4 regions of the Nocardia callitridis genome follow, and region 1 is predicted to be linked to each of the others. Evidence: riboswitches for the same ligand, from Rfam matches in the RefSeq annotation. Region 1 holds a riboswitch; each other region holds the start of a gene.
The links. Region 1 has a riboswitch for cobalamin ahead of cobN (cobaltochelatase subunit CobN). Riboswitches for the same ligand answer to the same signal wherever they lie in the genome.
Positions count from the first base shown of each region.

Region 1 (5,338 bases):
TGGTCGGCCAGGTAGCGCTCCAGCAGCGAATCCGCCATGGCCTGACCGGTTTCCCAGGCCAGACGCGAGGGCACAGATTTGGGGTCGACCGAGTAGAAATTGCGTCCCGTCGGCAACACGTTGATCAGCCCGCGCAGCGGCGAACCACTCGGGCCCGCGGGGATGAAACCGCCGTTGAGCGCGTGCAGCACGCGCGCGATCTCGACGCCGGTCTCCCGCAGGCGCGGGACCACCTCGGTGGCGGCGAAACGCAGCACCTGGCGCACGTTCTCCTCGTCGGTGAGGTCGGCTACCGCCGAGGGCGACCAGTTCGCCGCCTGCAATCCCGCGACCAGTTCCCGGGCCCGCGCTTCGGCAGCGTCCACGGATTCGCGTGCGGCGTCACCGGATTCGTCGAGCCCGAGTGCCTCGCGCAGACCAGGCACCGACCGCTCACCACCCCACAGCTGCCTGGCACGCAACATCGCCAGCACCAGGTCGAGTTCGGCCGCACCCACGGGCGCCTGCCCGAGGATGTGCAGCCCATCGCGGATCTGCACGTCCTTGATCTCACACAGCCAGCCGTCGACGTGCAACAGCATGTCGTCGAACACCTCTTCGTCGGGGCGTTCGGCGAGGCCGAGATCGTGATCCATCTTCGCCGCGCGCATCAGCGTCCAGATCTGCTGGCGGATGGCGGGCAGTTTCGCGGGGTCGAGCGCGGAGATATTGGCGTGCTCGTCGAGTAATTGCTCCAGCCGCGCGATATCGCCGTAGCTTTCGGCGCGTGCCATCGGCGGGATCAGGTGGTCCACCAGGGTGGCGTGCGCGCGACGCTTGGCTTGCGTGCCCTCGCCGGGATCGTTGACGAGGAACGGGTAGATCAGCGGCAACTCACCCAACGCCGCGTCGGTGCCGCAGGAGGCCGACATGCCGAGGGTTTTGCCAGGCAGCCATTCCAGGTTGCCGTGCTTGCCCAGGTGCACCATCGCGTCGGCCGCGAAACCCGCCGGGGCACTGAGCCAGCGATAGGCGGCCAGGTAGTGGTGGCTCGGCGGCAAATCGGGATCGTGGTAGATGGCGACCGGGTTCGCACCGAAGCCGCGCGGCGGCTGCACCATCAGCACCACATTGCCGAAACGCAAAGCGGCGATCACGATCTCGCCCTTCGGGTCGGCGGAGCGATCCACGTACTGCTCGCCCGGCGGCGGCCCCCACGCCTCGATCACCGCCGCGCGCAGATCCTCGGGCAGGGTGTCGAACCATGCGGCGTACTCTTCGGCGCCGATGCGAATCGGGTTGCCTTCCAACTGCTGCGCGCTCAGCCAGTCCTGGTCCTGCCCGCCCGCCGCGATCAGCGCGTGAATGAGCGCGTCGCCGTCGCGCTCCTCCAGACCGGGAATCTCGCCCGGCTCGCCGAGATAGTAACCCGCCGAACGCATCTCGGTGAGCAGTCGAATCGCGCTGGCCGGGGTGTCCAGGCCGACCGCGTTACCGATGCGCGCGTGCTTGGTCGGATAGGCCGAGAGCATGAGCACCACCCGCTTGCGCTCGGCCGGAATGTGACGAAGGCGCGCGTACCGCACCGCGATGCCCGCCACCCGTGCGGCTCGCTCAGGATCGGGCACGTAGGTGGACAGCCCGTCGGCGTCGAACTCCTTGAACGAGAACGGCACCGTGATGATGCGGCCGTCGAACTCCGGCACCGCCACCTGCGTGGCGACGTCGAGTGGCGAAAGCCCGTCGTCGTTGGCGGCCCACTGCGCCCGTCCACTGGTCAAGCAAAGGCCTTGCAGGATAGGCACGTCCAGGTCCGCCAGCACGCCGACGTCCCACGCTTCGTCCTCGCCACCCGCCGAGGCGGTAGCCGGTTTGGTTCCGCCCGCCGCCAGCACGGTGACCACCAGTGCATCGGCCCGACGCAGTGTGTCGATCAGCTCCGGCTCCGCCGTGCGCAGCGAGGCGCAATACAACGGCAGTGCCCGCGCACCCGCCTGCTCGACAGCCAGGCACATGGCCTCGATGTAGGTGGTATTGCCCGCCAAATGCTGTGCGCGGTAATAGATCACCGCGACGGTGGGGCGGTCGACCTCGTGCGGCGCCGCCGCACGCTCGAGCTCGCCCCAGCTCGGCAACTGCACCGGCGGCTCGAAACCGTGGCCGGTGAGCAACACGGTGTCGGACAGGAAGTTGTACAGCTGACGCAGATTGTCCGCACCACCCGCGGCGAGGTAGTTGTGCGCGTCCGCGGCGACACCGCCCGGCACGGTGGAACACTCCATCAATTCCGCGTCCGGCGCGAGTTCACCGCCGAGCGCGACCATCGGGACGCCGCTCGCGCGCACCGCGTCCAACCCCGGTTCCCATGCTCGTTTACCGCCGAGAATGCGCACGATCACCAACTCGGCGCCGTCGAGCAAGGCGGGCAGGTCCTCCACCAACAGTCGGGCGGGATTGCCCCACCGGTAGCGTGCGCCGCTCGCGCGCGCGCTCAGCAGATCGGTGTCGGAGGTGGACAGCAGCAAAATCACAGGTGACGGCCTTCCTCGGGTTACGCGCCCATCGGGGGTTGCTGCTCGCCGGAGAGGGTCTGGCTGTTCACAGTGGCGCGACCGCACCGGATTTACACCGGTTTCCTCGTCGCCCGCCGAGCACGGCAGATGCTACCCGTCGGCCCGCGGTGCCCGATCCGCCTGCCCACCACGCACCGATCGCGCGGCGAGGAAGTCATCGACGATCCGCGCGCAATCGGCGGGCGTCGTCGGGGAGATGCCGAGCAGCCGCACGAACACGATCGGGCCGATGAGCTGCGACAATACCTGGGTGGTGTCGAATTCGCCGAGCTGGTCACGCACCTCGGGAGCATCGAAGAGCTGATCGAAGGGCACGCGGTATTGCTCGATGAGCCGTTGCCGCAGCACCGTCAGTTCACTCACGTCGCCGGTGTCGGTGCCCTCGCCCGTCGCGAGCCACGCCAACGTCGAGATCTGGAGGGGCACGTTGTCGACCACCTCGGCCTGTCGAACCAGCAGATCGATCAACCGTTCGCGTAGCGGGCCCTGCGGCGCCGGCTCGATACCGGGGGGCAGCAGGCGTTCCAGCGTGGCGGCGCGCAGCCGGACGACGCTGTCGAAGTGCCGGTAGAGAGTCGTGCGGGCGACCTTCGACATGCGGGTGACCGCCTCGATCGTCACCGCTTCCACCCCACCGGATGTCAGCAAGCTCGCGGCGGCGTCGAGCAGCCTGGTACGCGAGCGCGCCTTGCGTGGATCCATGTCGGCTGCACCGGTCATGGTCATGAGTTGCGCCGGTCCCCTCTCGAACTCGCCTGCGTCTGTTGTTGTTCCGCGACTTATGATACTGATAGTAGCGTAGCGATACTGATAGTCCTGTTAGCTCTGTCATGGTACTTCGGAGGCTCGATGGAACTCACCACGACCCGCCTCTCCGCCACGCAACGGTGGACGCTCGTCGTCGCCAGTCTCGCGGTGACACTGGTGATCGCGTCGATGGCGGCGCTCTACACAGCCCTCCCGGAGATCGCGGGCGCGACCGGCTCCACCCAGAAGGAGCTGACCTGGATCATCGACGGCTACACCCTGGCGCTGGCCTGCCTGGTACTGCCCGCCGGCGCGCTCGGCGACCGCTACGGACGCCGTGTCGTACTGATCGTGGGACTCTGCGTGTTCGCGGCCGCGTCTTCGGTGCCGTTGCTCGTCAACGATCCGACCTGGCTGATCGGCACCCGCGCGCTCGCCGGTGCGGGCGCCGCGTTCGTGATGCCATCGACGCTGTCACTGCTCACCGCGAGCTTTCCCGAGGAGCGCCGAGGCGGCGCCATCGGCCTGTGGGCGGGAATGGCCGGCGCCGGAGCCATTCTCGGCATCATCGGTTCGGGGCTCCTGCTCGAATACTGGTCGTGGACGTCGATCTTCCTCGGTATGTCGCTAGCCGGATTGGCACTGCTCGCGGCCGCGTTCACGGTCCCCGAGTCGGTCGATGAACAACGACCGGCATTGGATCTGTGGGGTTCGGCCGCGGTCGCCGCCGCTGTCGGATTGGTCGTGGTGGCCGCGATCGAGGCGCCGACACGGGGATGGCTGTCGCCGGTGGTGCTCGGCGGATTCCTCGGCGGCGCGGTGGCCGCGGGGTTGTTCGTGTGGATCGAATCGCGGGTCGCCCATCCGCTGCTGGATATCAAGTTGTTCGCCGAACGCGGCTTCGGCAGCGGCACCATGGTGGTCACCATCCAGTTCATGGTGAGCTTCGGCAGCTTCATGGTGATCGTCCAGTTCCTTCAGCTCATCCTGGGTTATCGACCACTGATCTCTGCCGTGGTATTGGCACCGATGATGGTGCCCATGGTCCTCATCGCGGTGTTCATCCCCCGATTCGCCGAGCGTTTCGGGCCCCGCTTGCCGATGAGCATCGGCCTGGCGGTGATCGGCATCTCGTTTCTCACCCTGGCGCGCCTCGACATCCACAGCACCTATTTCGACCTGCTGTGGTCGCTGCTGATCATGAGCGCCGGCGTCGGCCTGTGCACCTCGCCCGCCACGGCGGCGATCGTCACCGGCACCCCGGTCGAGAAGCACGGTGTCGCGGCGGCCGTGAACGACGCCGCCCGCGAGATCGGCGCCGCGATCGGCATCGCGGTCGCGGGCAGCATCTTGGCCGCCGGGTACAGCCATCGGATCGCACCAGCGCTGCCGTTGGTACCCGAGGCCGCACGGGGGCCGGTCGGCGACTCGCTCGCCGCCACCCTGGAAATCACCGGTCGAATCGGGCCCGCGGGCGACCAACTCGCCGAACTCGCCAAGATCTCCTTCCTCCACGGCGCGGGCCAAGCCGCGATCGCGCTAGGCATCTGCGCCTTGGCCGCCGCCGCAGTGGTCGCATTCTGGGCGCCAGGACGCAGGCGCGAACCGGATGCGTCGGCGAAATCCGATGCTTCCCAGGTGGATTCCGCGAAGGCTCCGGTCCCGAACTGACGCGTCGACGGTTGCTGACCACCGCGGTCGGCGCCCAGCACCGCGATCAGCCAGCAGCCGCCCGACACCACCTCGGGGAGCCGAACCGAACGACGCGATATTCGGCGGTCGCGACATCGCCGGCGCCGATGCTTCTGACGTCGGCGTCAACTGGTGATATTCGATGCCCGGTCCGGTTCTTCGCCTGCGAGGATGTCCTCGCAGGATGGCCAGAAGGCGGTGTCACAGGTATCGGCACCCCCTCTCGGCCGCCGATGGTCACTACCAGCTGTTCTGGCTGGGCGGCACAACAGGCTCTGCCGATCGGCGAGTGAGCCAGGTGATCGTCGCCGGTGCGCGATGGGGGCCCCCGGCCGGGCGACGGCGAG
Region 1 covers NZ_BAABJM010000002.1:875,285-880,622, forward strand. The annotation lists gene cobN (cobaltochelatase subunit CobN) at 1-2,510, opposite strand, end outside; cobalamin riboswitch at 2,544-2,666, opposite strand; gene ABEA50_RS12790 (TetR/AcrR family transcriptional regulator) at 2,643-3,272, opposite strand; gene ABEA50_RS12795 (MFS transporter) at 3,402-4,970, shown strand.

Region 2 (5,338 bases), on a different contig from region 1:
CGATACCGACAGCGAGTACTCGGCGCGCCCACCGGCTGCCGTAGGTCATACGCAACGCGGCGGCGAACACCACAAGGTAGATCGTCAGTCGGACGGTGAGGGCGGTCGCGAGGCTGCCGGGGTGGGTATCGCCTGCCGCGAGCGCCGTTTGCGCGATCGCCTCGACGACACCCGCCAACAGGGCGACGACGAAGCCGACGAACGCGACGCGGATTGCCCGCGGCGTCGGATTCGGATCGTTCACCTGCGGTGTTCCGGTGTGCGGCCGGATGGTTCGGGACCGGCGGTGCGCCCCGGTGGTCGGTGTTTCTACCGTATTCGGGGTTGTACCACCGTCCTGGGCGGGCAGTTCGTCGGCCGCCGGTGTGCCGGCGCGCCGGCGGGATTTTCCACGACCGGCTGCGCGCAGCGGGGCGGGCCACAAGGAAAGGGCAGAGTCGATCATGCGATCCACACTGCCGTTTCCCCACCGCGCGGGGATCAACCCGAAGTGGTGACCTGCTCTCGTACCGGAGTATCAGTGCGCGAGGCGAATTCGGTGAGCGCGGCGAACCCGAGGGCGAGGCTCGCCCACAGCGTCGCGGTCTCGGCCAGCGACGACACCCGGAAACGCCACAGCAGATCGGCGGGGAAGTCCGCGGGCACCTCGTTCACGCCCGGCAGCAAAACGTAGCCGAGAATCACCACGACGACGAAGGCCGCGACCCCGCCGAGTAACCGCGCCGCGGCCAGCTTCCGCAGCAGCGCATACACATACACCCCGGCACCTACCGCGACGGCACCGAGGAGAACCGCGGCCAACCAGAGCAGGGTGCGGTCATTGATGGTGTCGGGATCGCCGACGGCGGGCGGGTTGGCCGGATATTTGAAGAACGGCACCGCGACGATCGCCGCCCAGCCCGCGAGTCCGAGCCCGAGCGCCAGGCGCGGGCCGGCGACGCCGGTGAACCGACGCGCGAAATGGGCGACGGTGGCGAAGATCGCGCCCAACGCCAGTCCGGCGAGGCCGAGTGCGAGGAACTGGCCGAACTTTTGTCCGGCGCGGCTCACCAGTGGGTCTTCCTCGTCGCCGTGCGAATGTCCCTCGGGTGAACCGGCTTGCGGGGCGCCGTGCTCGTCCGTCCCCGGCGTGCCGTCCCCGGCGGAGTGTGCTTCCTCGATGGCGATGGCGGCATCCACCTGGGGTTCGCCGACGAAGTACCCGACGGTGGCGGCGAGCAGACCGGCGACCAGGCCGGCCAACAGACCGCGCAGCAGCAGTGTGGTGAACGAACCGGTCAGTGGCACGGTAGCCCCAGCAGGTGGCGTCCATCGTGCATCAGCTCATGCATGTACATCCCGCTACGCGAGAGAGCACCCTGGTCGAAACCCACCAGGTACAGCGTGAGGAGTGCGAGAAGTACGACACCTACTGTGACCAGTACGGCGGCGAGTGAGTCGGCTGCCCGGCTCGGGGTGTGCGCGATGGCCATGCGAGTCCTCCTTGGGATGCGCGTCCCGTGAATGGTGGACGCGGGGGTGCCGGTATCTGGCTTTCCCGGCACCCGAGGAATCGTCGCGGTGTATGGAACACCCTCGGTGCATGGAACACAGTGGCGCGACCGCTCCGGATTCACACCGGAATTCCCGCATCACCCTCGCGTTTGTCTCCTGCACTGTGGCACCCGGTGCCACTCGCCGTCAATACTTTCGCGCGCGCCGCACACCACCGTCGACACGAGTCGCGGTGCAGGTCGACGCGGTATAGAGCCCGCGCCCGCGTCGCGGACGAACGCCGGACGCTACTTCGCGGCCGACTCGTTCGTGACGTCGAGAACGACTTCGAATTCCAGCAACGAGGCACCCGTCGACACCGGCTTCGCCCGCTCGCCCGCATGCGCCTCGCGCGCGGGTCCGTCGCGCCATGCCGCGAACGACTCTTCGGTATCCCATTGGGTGACAACGAAGTACCGGTTCTCGCCAGCCACGGGACGGAGCAACTGGAAGCCGAGGAAGCCCGGCGACCCCTCCACCGCGTGCGCCCGGTGGGCGAAGCGCTTCTCCAGCTCGGGGCCGGCACCCTCGGGAACCTCGATCGCATTGATCTTCACAACAGCCATACCAACCAAGCTAGCGCCTGCCGCCCTGGCAACGCGCGGTGCCTCGTATTGTTGAAGCCGATGCTGGAGAACCTGGAGAACCCAGCCCGGCCAGCCGAGTGGTTGTACGACGAAGGCGGCACCGGGGCACCGATCCTGCTACTGCACGGACTGATGGGCAGCGCGCGCACCTGGCATGCGCAGCTGCCGTGGGTACGCGAGTTCGGTCATGTCCACACCTTCGACGCGGCGGGGCATGGACGGCCCGCGCCAAAGGAGTTGACGACAGAAGCCTTCGTCGGCGACCTCGCCGCCGCGACCGCGTCGATTACCGAACCGATGGTGGTGATCGGACACTCGATGGGCGGCCTGCACGGGTGGGTCTTCGCCGCGACGCACCCCGATCGGGTGCGCGCGCTGGTGGTCGAGGACATCGCCCCCGATTTCACCGGAAGAACCGCCGCGAACTGGGCGGCCATGATCCATGCGTGGCCGCAACCGTTCCCGGACGCGGAAGCCGTGCTCTCGTATTTCGGCCCCGTGGCGGGGGAGTACTTCCTGAACTCGTTCACCCGCGACGCGGACGGCTACCGACTGCACGGCTCGGTCGAGACCTTCCGCGATATTTCCGAGGAATGGGGCACCCGCGATTTCTGGCCACAGTGGCGTGCGCTGCGCGTTCCCACCCTGTTGTTCGAGGGCGAGCACACGATTACCCCGCCCGGCCAGATGCGCGAGATGGCGCGCACACATCCCGACGCCGAATACGTGCTCGTCCCCGACGCGGGGCATCTTGTGCACGACGATCAGCCGGGGCGGTATCGGGCCGAGGTGGAAAGGTTTCTGCGCGAGGTGCTTTGAGCCCGGAGCCCCTGAGCCGCTACCTACAGTCGCGCAGGGGAACGCCGAATCAGTTCGAGTCGGCGAGGTCCTCGCGCTTGTCGAACCGCTGACGCGGCCGCACGTTCGTTCGTTCAGCGTCCGGGACAACAAGACCGGGGATGATTTCCAGCACCGAATGACCACGGTGTAATGGTCAGGACCACCGAAGATCGCGATGTCGCCGGCGCACAGCTGCCGCGCGGGCGCAGTGTCGGTGACGATCCACGCACCGCCGCGCACCATCGCCACCACGGTGAGCGGCGCTTCGTCCTCGACGCGCAGCGACCACGGCGGCTCGAGCAGAGAACACATCACGAACGCACCGCGCGCACGCGGACCTTCGAGCAAACTTGCCAGAGCGTCCACGCCATCTCGGTTGCTCCGGTGGCCAACCACGACGCCGAAGAGAATCGCACTCGGCCGGTCACTTCGTGCGGGCAAAGCCACGGGCGGAAATCGATGGGCAAACGCGGAGCGCGCGCTCGACGGCCACGATATTCGGTGCGACCAGAAGCAATTCGCCCTCGTCGCCGCGGAACGGGTCCTACTTTCGAGTCCAGGCGGGAGAACCTGGCCGTCGCGCCTACCGAGGTGGCCTCGACCGGTTTGCCGCGATTCTCGAATGGTTCACCGGTTGGCCTGTGGCTTCCTTCGACCTTGTTGTCAGTCGTCGGGCGGTGACTCCAAGCGCGTACCTCGGACTCAAGGCCGGCCTGGTGCGCCTGATCGTCGTCTGTGTCGCGGGTTACATCGCCGGAATCGGCGACACGCTCTACGGCAGCACGGTCCAGTACGCCGCACTAGGGGAGGGTGCGCCCATGAACCGGACCCGCGATGACCCGTCGCCACGTTCGCGGTCGCGTGACGCGCGCATCGCGTCGGGCAGGGTGCGGTGGTGTTCATCGATCCGCTACGCGCTTGCCCCACCCTCGCCAGCCAGGGCGAACAAGCCGTCGTCCGTTTGCTCGATGAGTCCGTCCACCAGCAACGAATCCAGCGCGCGGTTGCGTTGGCCGGTGTCCCTGGTCCAGGCCATATCGAGGCGGACGCGTTCGACCGGGCCGCTGGCGGTGCGCAACACATCGAGCAATCTGCCGCGTGCTTGTCGGTCGGTGCCCTCGTATTTCTGCGCGCGTCGTACCACGTCGGCGGCGGGTCGGCCCGCACGTACCCAGGCGCACTCCGGCAGGGGGCAGCGCTCGCAGTCCGGTCTGCGTGCCGTGCACACGGTCGCGCCCAGCTCCATCAGTGCCGCCGAGAACGTCGCGGCACGGCCGATGTGCGTCGGGAGCAGGGCCTCGGCTTCGGCGAGATCGCGCGTGGACGGATTGCCCGCGTCGCCACGGCCGTGGACGGCACGCGCGATCACCCGGCGAACGTTGGTGTCCACCACGGGAACCCGCTGCCCGTAGGCGAAGCACGCGACCGCGCGCGCGGTGTAGGCGCCGATGCCGGGCAGTCCGAGCAATACCTCGACGTCCTCGGGAACCTCGTCACCGTGCTGCTCTGTCAGCACCCGCGCGCACTCGTGCAGGCGCAGCGCACGCCGCGGGTAGCCGAGCTTGCCCCAGGCGCGCAGCACCTCGGCCTGGCTGGAGGACGCCATCGCCGAGGGCACCGGCCACCGAGCCACCCATTCACGCCAGATCGGCTCGACCCGGACCACCGGGGTCTGTTGGAGCATGATCTCGCTCATCAGGATCTGCCACGCGGTCACACCCCGGTGTCGCCACGGGAGATCGCGCGCCGTTTCCCCGTACCAATCCAGCAGTGCGTCGACGTCGACTCGGCGCTCGATATCGTTCGTTTCGGCGCCGCGCTGACGGCGTCGGTGCTGGTCAGTGCGTTGTCCACGGTCGTTGTGCTGGCCGTTGTCGCGGTCGTCGTCCGACCGCGTCGCCGTACTGCTGCGCACTGCCCTCACTATCTCGTATCTCCGCACCGCCACCGGTGTTCGTTTGCTCGTTTGTAACCAACAGAACTCGCTGGCAACGCATGCGTTGTGCACAATGGTCGTTATGCCCAATTCGAACCCGACCAGTGCCTGGAAGTCTTTGCGAGACGGCAACAATCGTTTCGTCAGTGATGCGCTGCTTCATCCTAGTCAAGGTGCCGCCGACCGGGCCAAGCTCGTCGGCGGTCAGTCCCCGACGGCAGTGCTGTTCGGCTGCGGTGACTCCCGTGTGGCCGCGGAGCTGATTTTCGACCAAGGTCTCGGCGACATGTTCGTGGTGCGCACCGCGGGCCACGTCATCGACAGTTCGGTGCTCGGTTCGATCGAATACGCGGTCGAGGTACTGAACGTGCCGCTGATCGCCGTGCTCGGTCACGACAGTTGCGGTGCGGTCCGCGCCACCCTCGACGCCCTCGACGGCGGC
Region 2 covers NZ_BAABJM010000001.1:1,864,008-1,869,345, forward strand. The annotation lists gene ABEA50_RS07935 (hypothetical protein) at 1-244, opposite strand, end outside; gene ABEA50_RS07940 (CbtA family protein) at 481-1,287, opposite strand; gene ABEA50_RS07945 (CbtB domain-containing protein) at 1,278-1,472, opposite strand; cobalamin riboswitch at 1,503-1,690, opposite strand; gene mhuD (mycobilin-forming heme oxygenase MhuD) at 1,782-2,099, opposite strand; gene ABEA50_RS07955 (alpha/beta fold hydrolase) at 2,160-2,939, shown strand; partial or broken gene ABEA50_RS30915 (cupin domain-containing protein) at 3,102-3,326, opposite strand; partial or broken gene ABEA50_RS07965 (zinc-dependent metalloprotease) at 3,317-3,504, opposite strand; gene ABEA50_RS07970 (A/G-specific adenine glycosylase) at 3,871-4,758, opposite strand; gene ABEA50_RS07975 (carbonic anhydrase) at 4,979-5,338, shown strand, end outside.
Region 2: it holds a riboswitch for cobalamin, as region 1 does, so the genes downstream of both, ABEA50_RS07945 (CbtB domain-containing protein) here and cobN (cobaltochelatase subunit CobN) in region 1, are expected to answer to the same signal.

Region 3 (5,338 bases), 1.1 Mb from region 1:
CCTCGGAAACGAACGCGCGCGTCACCCGCTCCGGATACGGCGTGTACCCCACGGTGTTGCGGCCACGCAGCAACATCTGCAAGCAGATATTCGGCACCGCTTCGCGCAGGGCGGCCAGCCGCTCCCATGGGTCCTCGTACAGGAACCGCAGGCCCACATCGTAAGTCGCGCCGCCCCAAGCCTCGATCGACAACAACTCCGGTGTCAACCGTGCCACGTGTCCCGCGACACCGAGCAGGCCCTTGGTCCGCACACGCGTCGCCAGCAGGGACTGGTGTGCGTCACGGAATGTCGTGTCGGTAACGCCCACCGCCCGCTGTGCACGCAGGTCGCGCGCGAAACCCTCCGGCCCCAAACGCAATAGCCGCTGCCGCGAACCGTCCGGCGGCGCCACCGTGAGGTCGATGTTCGGCAATTTGTCGTGCGGGTACACCGTCGTCGGACGCTCACCGTGCGGCTTGTTGACCGTGATGTCGGCGAGGTAGTTGAGGATCTTGGTGCCGCGGTCGGCCGAGCCGCGCAGAGTCAGCAACTGCGGGCGTTCCTCGATGAACGAAGTGGTGACGTGTCCCGCCGCGAAATCCGGATCGTCGAGTACCGCTTGCAGGAACGGAATGTTGGTGCTCACGCCGCGAATGCGGAACTCGGCGAGCGCACGCTTGGCCCTGCTCACCGCCGCGTCGAAATCCCTTCCACGGCAGGTGATCTTCACCAGCATCGAATCGAAGTAGGCGCCGATCTCCGCGCCGAGGGTCGCGCCGCCGTCCAAGCGGACACCGGCACCACCCGGCGTGCGGTAGGCGGTGATCCTGCCGGTGTCGGGCCGGAATCCGTTGGCGGGGTCCTCGGTGGTGATGCGGCATTGCAACGCCGCGCCGCGCACCGTGATCGATTCCTGACTCAGCCCCAGCTCACGCAGCGACTCCCCCGCCGCGATCCGCATTTGCGCCTGCACCAGATCGACATCGGTGATTTCCTCGGTCACCGTGTGCTCCACCTGAATACGCGGATTCATCTCGATGAAGACGTGGTTGCCGCGCTCATCGAGCAGGAACTCCACCGTGCCGGCGCAGCTGTAGCCGATCTGGCGCGCGAACGCCACCGCGTCCGCGCAGATGCGCTCGCGCACCGCGGGATCCAGGTTCGGCGCGGGTGCGAGCTCCACAACCTTCTGATGCCGTCGTTGCACCGAGCAATCTCGTTCGAAAAGGTGAATCACCTCGCCGTGGCGATCGGCGAGAATCTGTACCTCGATGTGGCGTGGGTTCACCACCGCCTGCTCGAGGAACACGGTCGGATCGCCGAACGCCGACTCCGCCTCGCGCGAGGCGGCCTCGATCGACTCCCGCAGCGATTCCGGCTCGGCTACACGACGCATGCCACGTCCGCCGCCACCGGCCACCGCCTTCACGAAGATCGGGTAGTCCAATTCCGCCGAGGCCGCGAGCAATTCGTCGACGTCGGCACTGGGCGCACTCGAACGAAGCACGGGAAGCCCCGCGGCCCGTGCCGCATCGATCGCACGCGCCTTGTTGCCCGCCAGTTCGAGCACGTGCGCGGAAGGACCGATGAAGGTGATGCCCGCACGATCACACGCGGCGGCGAGATCGGGGTTCTCGGAGAGGAATCCGTAACCGGGGTAGATGGCGTCGACGCCCGCCGACACGGCGGCATCGATGATCGCGTCGATCGAGAGGTAGGCCCGGACGGGGTGGCCCTCCTCGCCGATCTGGTACGCCTCGGCCGCTTTCAGTCGGTGGACCGAATTACGATCCTCGTACGGGAACACGGCGACGGTCCCGATGCCGAGTTCGTACGCCGCGCGGAAAGCACGGATCGCGATCTCACCACGGTTTGCAACCAACACTTTCGAGAACATTGATTCAAGGTACCTGGCGCTCAGCCCAGGCACTATAGGCAACTCCCGATCTCGCCGATCTTCACAACCGAACATGGCAGCGTTGCGAAGTCCGGGTGACATGGCGGAAACATCCCCCACACGGGCCGTGCGCTGGCACGACTGCGCCCGCGCGCTGGGTGACCGGACACCGGGCGCGGGCACCGCGTTCGAACGCCTATGCTCGAGGGTGCAGCTGGTTCACCGAAGCGCGTACGAGATGGAGCCCCTACGTCGTGCGGAGGTGCCGAGCCCGATCGTCCGCAGGACGAAACGGTGAAGAGGGAACCCGGTGGGAATCCGGGACTGTCCCGCAGCGGTATGCAGGAACGACCACCGTCATGACGCACTGAGAGCACGGCACGCGCGAGCGGGTCGCTCGGGAAGCGACGGTCAGTAGGTCGGCCCGTAGGGGTCGGTGCCTGTGAGTCCGAAGACCTGCCAACTGTGCCGGATACGCCGTATCCGGCGGCCACCGCCTCGTGGATATGGGCGCGCGGACCACTACTTCGATGTGTCGGGCTCCCCTACCGGGTTCTCCGGCGGGTCGAAGGGTTCTCCGCACGCCCCGGCGATGGTCTGCTACCTCAGCACTGGAGAAGCCACATGACTGTTTCATCTCAGAAGCCGTTCACCGCAACAGTTCTCGGACTCCCACGGGTCGGCCCGCGGCGTGAGCTCAAGCGGGCCACCGAGTCCTATCTCGCGGGCAGGATCGATGCCGACGCGCTGCACGCCGTCGCACGGGACCTGCGGCGTGATCAGTTCGCCGAACTACTGGCCGCCGGCCTCGACTCGATCCCGGTAGGCACGTTCTCGTACTACGACCAGGTACTCGATACCGCCGTGTTGCTCGGCGCGTTGCCGCCGAGGGTCGCGGATATCGCGGATCCGCTGGATCGGTATTTCGCCGCCGCGCGCGGTAACGACACCGTCGAGCCGTTGGAGATGACCAAATGGTTCGACACGAACTACCACTACCTGGTGCCCGAGATCGGCGCGGACACGACGTTCTCGCTGAATCCGGAGAAGGTACTGCAGGAGCTGCGTGAGGCGATCGAGCTGGGCGTACCGGCTCGGCCGGTGGTGGTCGGGCCGATCACCTTCCTGAAGTTGGCCAAGTCCGCCACCGGATCACCGCTGGACCGACTGGGCGAGTTGGTCGGGCTGTATCGCGAATTGCTGCGACTGCTCGCCGAGGCGGGCGCGCAGTGGGTACAGCTCGACGAACCGGCGCTCGTCACCGATCTGACGGCGGACGAACTCGACGCGGTGCGCACCACCTACGCCGAATTGTCCTCGGCGGCCGAACGTCCCGCGATCCTGGTGGCCACCTACTTCGGTCACCCCGATGCGGCGTTGCCCGCCCTGGCCGGGACCGATATCGATGCGGTCGCACTCGATTTCACCGCGGGTGTCGATGTCGCCGCGGTGGCCGAGGTCCCCGCGTTGGCGAACAAGCTGTTGGTCGCGGGATTGGTCGATGGACGCAATGTCTGGCGCGCCGATCTCGACCATGGTCTTGCCATGCTCGCCACCCTGCTCGGCAGTGCGGACAGCGTCGCGGTATCCACCTCGTGCTCGCTGCTGCACGTGCCCTACACCCTGGCGGTGGAGACCGGGCTGGAGGAGCGGCTGCGTTCGTGGCTGGCCTTCGGCGCGGAGAAGGTCGCCGAGGTGCGGCTGCTCGCGACGGGGCTGGCCGAGGGTCCCGAGGCGATCGGCGCCGAATTGGCCGCCACGCGTGCGGCGTTGGCCTCGCGTAAGGCGGATCGCCGGCTGGAGGATCCACAGGTGCGTGCCCGACTGGCCGGGCTCGACGCCGAGGCCCTGCGTAGGGCGCCCGCCGAGGAACGCAGGGCGCTGCAACGGGATCGACTGCGACTGCCGTCGCTGCCGACCACCACCATCGGGTCCTACCCGCAGACCTCGGCCATCCGGTTGGCCAGGGCGGCGCTGCGCAAGGGTGAGATCGATCAGCAGGAGTACATCCGGCGGATGCGCGCCGAGATCGCCGAGGTGATCGCGCTCCAGGAGGAACTCGGCCTCGACGTGTTGGTCCACGGCGAGCCGGAGCGCAACGACATGGTGCAGTACTTCGCCGAGCAACTCGATGGCTTCGCGGCGACCGAGTTGGGCTGGGTCCAGTCCTACGGCACCCGGTGCGTGCGTCCGCCGATCCTGTTCGGGGACGTGGCTCGGCCGACGGCGATGACGCTGGACTGGATCACCTACGCGCAGTCCCTGACCGAGAAGCCGGTCAAGGGCATGCTCACCGGGCCGGTGACCATTCTGGCGTGGTCGTTCGTGCGTGATGACCAGCCGTTGGCCGATTCGGCGCGGCAGGTGGCCTTGGCGATTCGCGACGAGACGGTGGATCTGCAGGGTGCGGGTATCCGCATCGTTCAGGTCGATGAGCCCGCGTTGCGCGAGTTGTTGCCGTTGCGCGCGGTCGACCAGCCCGCGTACCTCGAGTGGTCGGTGCAGTCCTTCCGGCTGGCGACCTCGGGTGTCGCGGACACGACCCAGATCCACACGCACCTGTGCTACTCGGAGTTCGGTGCGGTGATCGACGCCATCGCCGGGCTGGATGCCGACGTGACTTCGATCGAGGCGGCCCGCTCGCACATGGAGGTGCTCGACGACCTCAACGCGGAAGGCTTCGACCTCGGGGTCGGCCCCGGCGTGTACGACATCCACTCGCCCAGGGTTCCCAGCGTCGAGGAGATCACCACCTCGTTGCGGGCGGCGTTGAAAGCTGTTCCCGCGCAGCGGCTCTGGGTGAACCCGGACTGCGGCTTGAAAACCCGCGGCCCGGTGGAGGTGACGGCGGCGCTGCGCAATATGGTCGCCGCCGCGGCCGCCGTGCGCTGACGCCGTAGTTCGCTGATGCGGTAGTTCGCGTCGTCGCGCTGGGCGCGGCGAACACACCGGCCTCGTCTCGGTCTTCGGACCGGGGCGAGGCCGGTGGTGTCCGCGCGCCGGAACGAGTCACCGCGCGAGATTCCCACGACTGACAACCCTCTGGACATCCATTACACCGCCGATTAATGTGTCGTTATATAGCGGCACGATAGACCGTGAGTCGCTGACCGGGCCGGGACTTCGCTCCCGACCGCATACAGCTCGAACGGAGAGTCACATGACCACTCGCATCCCCGCGACGACCACACGACGGCTGCTCGCGTGTACGGCGATCGCCGGAGCCCTCGTCAGCGCACCGACGGGCACAGCATTCGCGGATTCCGGTGCGCACTCGGATCATTCGCGCGGTGGCAACAACAGCAGCTCGAACAGCGGGCGCGACACCACCGGCTGGCACCACATCGACCCGATGGGCTACAACCACTCGGAGAACAGCCGAACCAAGATCAACGAGCAGAACCAGAATCGGCGCAACTACCACAACAACCACAACCAGCCCGCGGAGAGCAACAGCAG
Region 3 covers NZ_BAABJM010000002.1:1,934,609-1,939,946, forward strand. The annotation lists gene ABEA50_RS17555 (pyruvate carboxylase) at 1-1,879, opposite strand, end outside; cobalamin riboswitch at 2,138-2,357, shown strand; gene metE (5-methyltetrahydropteroyltriglutamate--homocysteine S-methyltransferase) at 2,504-4,771, shown strand; gene ABEA50_RS17565 (hypothetical protein) at 5,040-5,338, shown strand, end outside.
Region 3: it holds a riboswitch for cobalamin, as region 1 does, so the genes downstream of both, metE (5-methyltetrahydropteroyltriglutamate--homocysteine S-methyltransferase) here and cobN (cobaltochelatase subunit CobN) in region 1, are expected to answer to the same signal.

Region 4 (5,338 bases), 370 kb from region 1:
GTTCGGGCAGGCCGAAGATCTCGGCGAAGAATCGTGCGGACTCATGTTTGTCGCGCGCGGCGATGATGGTGTGGTCGAAACGTACATCCACCTGTGGATGTGGCATAGGAAACTCCTTCCTCCATGGGGTTTTTGATCTGATTTCACTCATGGAGGGGGCGGGCCTCGGGCCCGCCCGACGATCAAGGAGCAGCCGGGAACCCGTCTCGCTCACGGCTGATAGCCGACCCGGCAGTCACGCGGGCGACATTAGCACCTTGTCTCGGGGAGCTCGACCCACGACCACCACCGGCGCCGCCGGTAGGCAAGCCGGCTGCGCTCAGCCCATGCTCTTCTGACCGTCGATCGCCTCGCGAATGATGTCGGCGTGGCCCGCGTGCTGGGCGGTTTCGGCAATGATGTGGATGAGCACGCGGCGGGTCGACCTGCTCGTTTCTTGGAACCACGGTGCCTTCGGCAGTGGCCACCGGCTGTTCAGATCGATAGTCGCGACGAGGGCATTGGTCTCGGCCGCCACCTCGTCGTAGGCCGCGACGACCTCTGCGAGCGTTTCACCGGGCAGCAGCTTGAACTCGTCGACCCGCTTCTGGAAATCCGCTTCGGTCATGTCATCGAAGTCCTTCATGCCCGAATTGTCACCACGGATGATGCCGACCCAGTTGCGTTCGACCTCGGTGACGTGCTTGATCAGGCCAGCCACACACAACTCGCTGACGGTGGTGCGCGCCGCGGACTGCTCGTCGGTGAGGTTCTGGGCAGTGTGCCGCAGGAAGAAGCGTGCCTGGTTCAACTCGGCGAGCAGGTCGTCACGTTCGGTCGAGGTGGTCGGGTCGACGGGCGTTGTCGAGGTCATGGTCAGCCTTTCGAACTGGGGATTCAATGGTCGGTTCGTGCGTCGATGGCTACGCTATGACCTATTGCGGTCACTTTCTGTCCGCAATAGCGGGAAGACTGGAAAATATGGCGAACACCAGCGTCAGGACACTGCGACTGCTGTCCTTGCTACAGACACACAAGTACTGGCCGGGCATCGAACTGGCCGATCGGCTAGAGGTTTCGGGGCGAACCCTGCGGCGCGATGTCGAGCGGTTGCGCGAACTCGGATACCCGGTGCAGGCGCATCGGGGTGTCGACGGCGGCTACCAGCTCACGCCGGGTGCCGCGCTGCCGCCCTTGATGATCGACGACGAGGAAGCGGTAGCGCTGGTCGTCGGCATGCAGGCGGCCGTGCACGGGACCGTTGAGGGGCTCGCGGAACCCTCGGTTCGGGTGCTGGCCAAGGTGATTCAGGTGCTGCCCCCGCGCCTGCGTCAACGCGTCGACGCCTTGCGCACGATGACCGTGCCCGCGGCGTGGAGCGCACCGGACGGCCGGGGTACGGATCCGGTCGCGCTCACCACCGTCGCCACCGCGTGCCGCGACAATGAGCGTCTTCGATTCGATTACACCGCCGTGGGCGGTCGGCGAACGCAGCGCCACACCGAGCCGCATCGCCTTGTCGCACTGGGTCGCCGGTGGTATCTCGTCGCCTACGACCTCGACCGGCACGGCTGGCGCAGTTTCCGGTTGGACCGGCTCGTCGACCCGTCGGGCGACGGTTCTCGGTTCCGTCCGCGCGAACTTCCCGCCGCCGATGCCGCCGAATTCGTCCGTGCCGGAATGGATCAGGCGCGCCGGCCCCACCGGATCGAGGTGGTGGTCCGTGCGCCCGCGCAGTATGTGCGCGAGCGCATCGGCCGCTGGTGCACCGTGGAGACCATCGATCTGCGCCACTGCCGAGTCCTGATGAGCGCCGACTCCATGGAATGGCCGATCATGGGCCTCGGCACGTTGAACGCGGAATTCGACGTGATCGAGCCGGAGGCACTGCGCGACGAGCTCCGGGCCTGGGGCGCCCGCTTCGCCCGCGTCTGAACGACGTCGCGTGCTCGAACGGGCCCGGCGGCGATCGTTCCGGCATGGCATGCGCGCCTCGGGCAGCAAACCGACGAGACGGCTGATGCTAAGTTCCTTGCGCAGGGAACACCGGTGCGAATCCGGGGCTGTCCCGCAACTGTGACCGAGTAGCAAACCTTCATCCGATGGCCACGACCTGCCTGGGTTGGAAGGCCGAAGGCGAGTGTTGATCCGGGAGCCAGGACACCTGCTCCGCAGTTCAGGATCGAATTTCACGAGGATGAAGATGCGAGTGTTCACTCGCCGCGCTCGGCGTCACGCCGTGCGGCTACCCGACCATGCCCGCGATGTCCTACCGCGTCGGCGTTCCACCCGTGCCGTCATCTCGGCCGCACTGCTCGCTGTCGCGATGGTGTTGCCCGCCTGCGGGGCCGGTGATACCCCGACAGACGCGGCGGCCGCCGCGCACCGATTACGCGAGTCCGGTGACGGCACGCTGACGATCTACAACTCCTACAAGATCGCCGGGCTCGACCCGATCGGCACCGGAACGAACTGGCTGTTCGACTGGGGCGTGGCGGAGAATCTGTTGCAGGTCGCCGAGGACGGCACGGTCCAACCCTGGCTGGCCCGCGACGTCTCCCGCGACGGCGACACCCGCTGGGTGGTGACCTTGCGCGACGGTGTCACCTTCCAAAACGGCGCGCCCGTCGACGCTCCCGCTGTCGCCGCCGCGCTCACCAGGCAGATCGCACGGTCCTCGGCGGCACAGGTGTATTTGGATCCCGCCACCACCGCGACCGTCGAAGGCGGAAAGGTCGTGCTGACCACGCCGCGACCCAACGCCATGGTGCCCGCGGCGCTGGCAGCTCGCGACAACTCCTTGCAGATCTACGATGTCGCGGCGATGGCGGCCGCGGGCGGTGATTCGGCGAAGATCGTCGGCGCCGGTGCTTACTCGGGGCCCTACGAGATCACCGAATGGTCGCCCGACAATCTGGTTTTGGCTCCCTATCCGCGGCATTGGGAGGGCCCACCGCCGCTGCGGGGCGTCACCGTGCGGGTGGTCCCCGACGAGCAGGCGCGCCTGGCCGGCGTGCGCAGCGGCGAGGCCGATATGGCGTTCTATCCGTCGACCTCGGCGCAGCTCGAACTCCAGGGTGACTCCGACACGCACGTGTTGTCGTCGCCGGAGGCGTTGCAGTCGCTGTTGGTGGAGATGAACGCCAAGGCGGGGATTTTCACGGATGTCGCGGTGCGCAAGGCCTTCGCCGCCGCCATCGACTACGAGGCCGTCGCCGCCGATGTCGGCAACGGCCAATTCGAGGCGGCCACCGGGCTCTATCCGCAGAACATGCCGTTCGCCGTTGCCGATCAGGTGCACGACCTCGATGCGGCCCAACGGCTGCTCGACGATGCGGGTTGGCGGACCGGACCCGACGGAATCCGGCAGAAGGACGGACGGAAACTGGTGGTGCGCTTCGTTACCCAGGCGCAGGGCCCGGAGACCAATGATGTGGCGATCGCGATTCAGGATCAGGTCGCCAAGGCCGGATTCGCGTTGCGCATCGACAATGCCGAGGACTCCGCCGAGGTGAAGAAGGACCCGACGGCGTGGGAATCGTCGGTGGCGCTCAGTGGTTCGCTCTCGGGCACCGCCGATCCCGTCCAGCCGTACCTGGTGCGGTGGACCACCGGTGGTTCGTCCAATGCGCAAGGTGTCGCGAATGCCGAGATCGATGACATCGGCCGACAACTGCGTGGTGAATTCGATCCAGGGCGCCGCGATCAGCTACTGGAGCGCGCGCAGCGAATTCTGGTGGCCGAGCAGGCCTATGTTGTCGCGGGCACCTTCAAATACTTCACGGTGGTGACCGGGCCGGAGTGGGCCGATTACACCGTGTCGAACGTGCGACGCCACATCACCAGCCGCACCGGCGCCTGACGGCGGCACCGATGCGTGTTCTCACCCTGGCACGGCACAGGGTGTTCGAGGCCCTTGTCACCCTGTTCGGCGCCAGCGTGCTCATCTGGGCGTTGATGCCGCTGGCTCCCGGTGATCCGGCGCGGATGATTCTTGTCGCCCAAGGCATTCCCGAGCCGACTCCGGCGCAGATCAGTGCGCTGCGGCAGCGTTTGCACCTCGATCACGGGTTGATCGAGCGGTACGCGCACTGGTTGTGGGGTGTGCTGCGCGGCGACTTCGGCCTGTCGTTCGCCTCTGGTCGCCCGGTCGCCGACGAGCTCGGCGCGCGCCTGCCCGCCTCGCTGACCCTCGCGGCGGTTTCGTTGGTACTCGCCGTGGTCGTCGCGGTGGCATTGGGTGTCGCCGCCGCACAGTTTCCCGGTCGCTGGCCCGATCACGGAACGCGCGGGCTGGCATTGGTTTTCGCGTCGGTGCCCGGGTTCGTGGTGGCGCTGCTGTTGATTCAGGTGGTGGTCGTCGGCCTCGGTGTCGGCAAGGCCGCGCTGGACGGCACATGGCAGCAGGTGTGGCTGCCCGCGGTCTGTGTCGCGGTCGGTCTGTCCGATACGTGGTCGCGATTGCTGCGCGCCGACCTGCTCGCCTTCATGGAAACACCTGCCGCACAGACCCTTCGGGCGCGCGGTGCGACCAGGTGGCGCATCCTGTGGCGACACGGGCTCGTCAACAGCGCGGTCCCTTCGTTGCACGCGCTCGCGGTCGGGGTCGCGGTGCTCATCGGCGGCGCCACGGTCGTCGAGACCGTGTTCACGTGGCCGGGCCTCGGCGCGTATGTGGTGGAGTCGGTGAAGAATCGGGATCTGCCGGTGATCCAAGCGTTCACGGTTTTCGCGGCGTTGTGTTACGTGGTCACGAGTGTGGCGGCGGACGTGCTGTCGTCGGTGATCGACCGCAGGATCAGGGTGGGCACATGACCGCGTTGCGAACCGGCGCGATATCCGTGCGTGCCGAATGGGTGCGGCTGCCGGGGACCGTGCGCGCCGCCACGGTGGTACTCGGGATACTCGTGCTGCTGGCGGTCTTCGGGCCCGTGCTGGCCGGGTACGCACCGAATACCCCGCACTACGCGGACAAATTGTCGGCACCGAGCGCCGAATACTGGCTCGGCACCGACCAATACGGCCGCGACCAATTCGCCAGGCTGATGTACGGGCTGCGGTTGTCGATGCTGTCGGCGTTGCTGGTTTTGCTGGGGTCGGCGACGATCAGCCTGGTCGCCGGTCTGGGCTGCGGCATCTACGGCGGTCTCTTCGATCGGATCCTCACCAGGATGATCGATATCGTCCTGGCCGTTCCCTCGCTGGTGCTCGCTTTGGCCGTAGTCGGAGCATTCGGGCCGGGGTATGTGAATCTGCTGGTGGCATTGGTGTTCTCGGGATGGGCCGCGGATGCGCGGATCGCGCGGGCGCTGACACTCGAAGCGCGCACCCGCCCCTCCGTGGTGGCGGCCGTGGTCGC
Region 4 covers NZ_BAABJM010000002.1:505,049-510,386, forward strand. The annotation lists gene ABEA50_RS11095 (VOC family protein) at 1-106, opposite strand, end outside; gene ABEA50_RS11100 (DinB family protein) at 320-853, opposite strand; gene ABEA50_RS11105 (helix-turn-helix transcriptional regulator) at 961-1,914, shown strand; cobalamin riboswitch at 1,988-2,165, shown strand; gene ABEA50_RS11110 (ABC transporter substrate-binding protein) at 2,177-3,841, shown strand; gene ABEA50_RS11115 (ABC transporter permease) at 3,853-4,794, shown strand; gene ABEA50_RS11120 (ABC transporter permease) at 4,791-5,338, shown strand, end outside.
Region 4: it holds a riboswitch for cobalamin, as region 1 does, so the genes downstream of both, ABEA50_RS11110 (ABC transporter substrate-binding protein) here and cobN (cobaltochelatase subunit CobN) in region 1, are expected to answer to the same signal.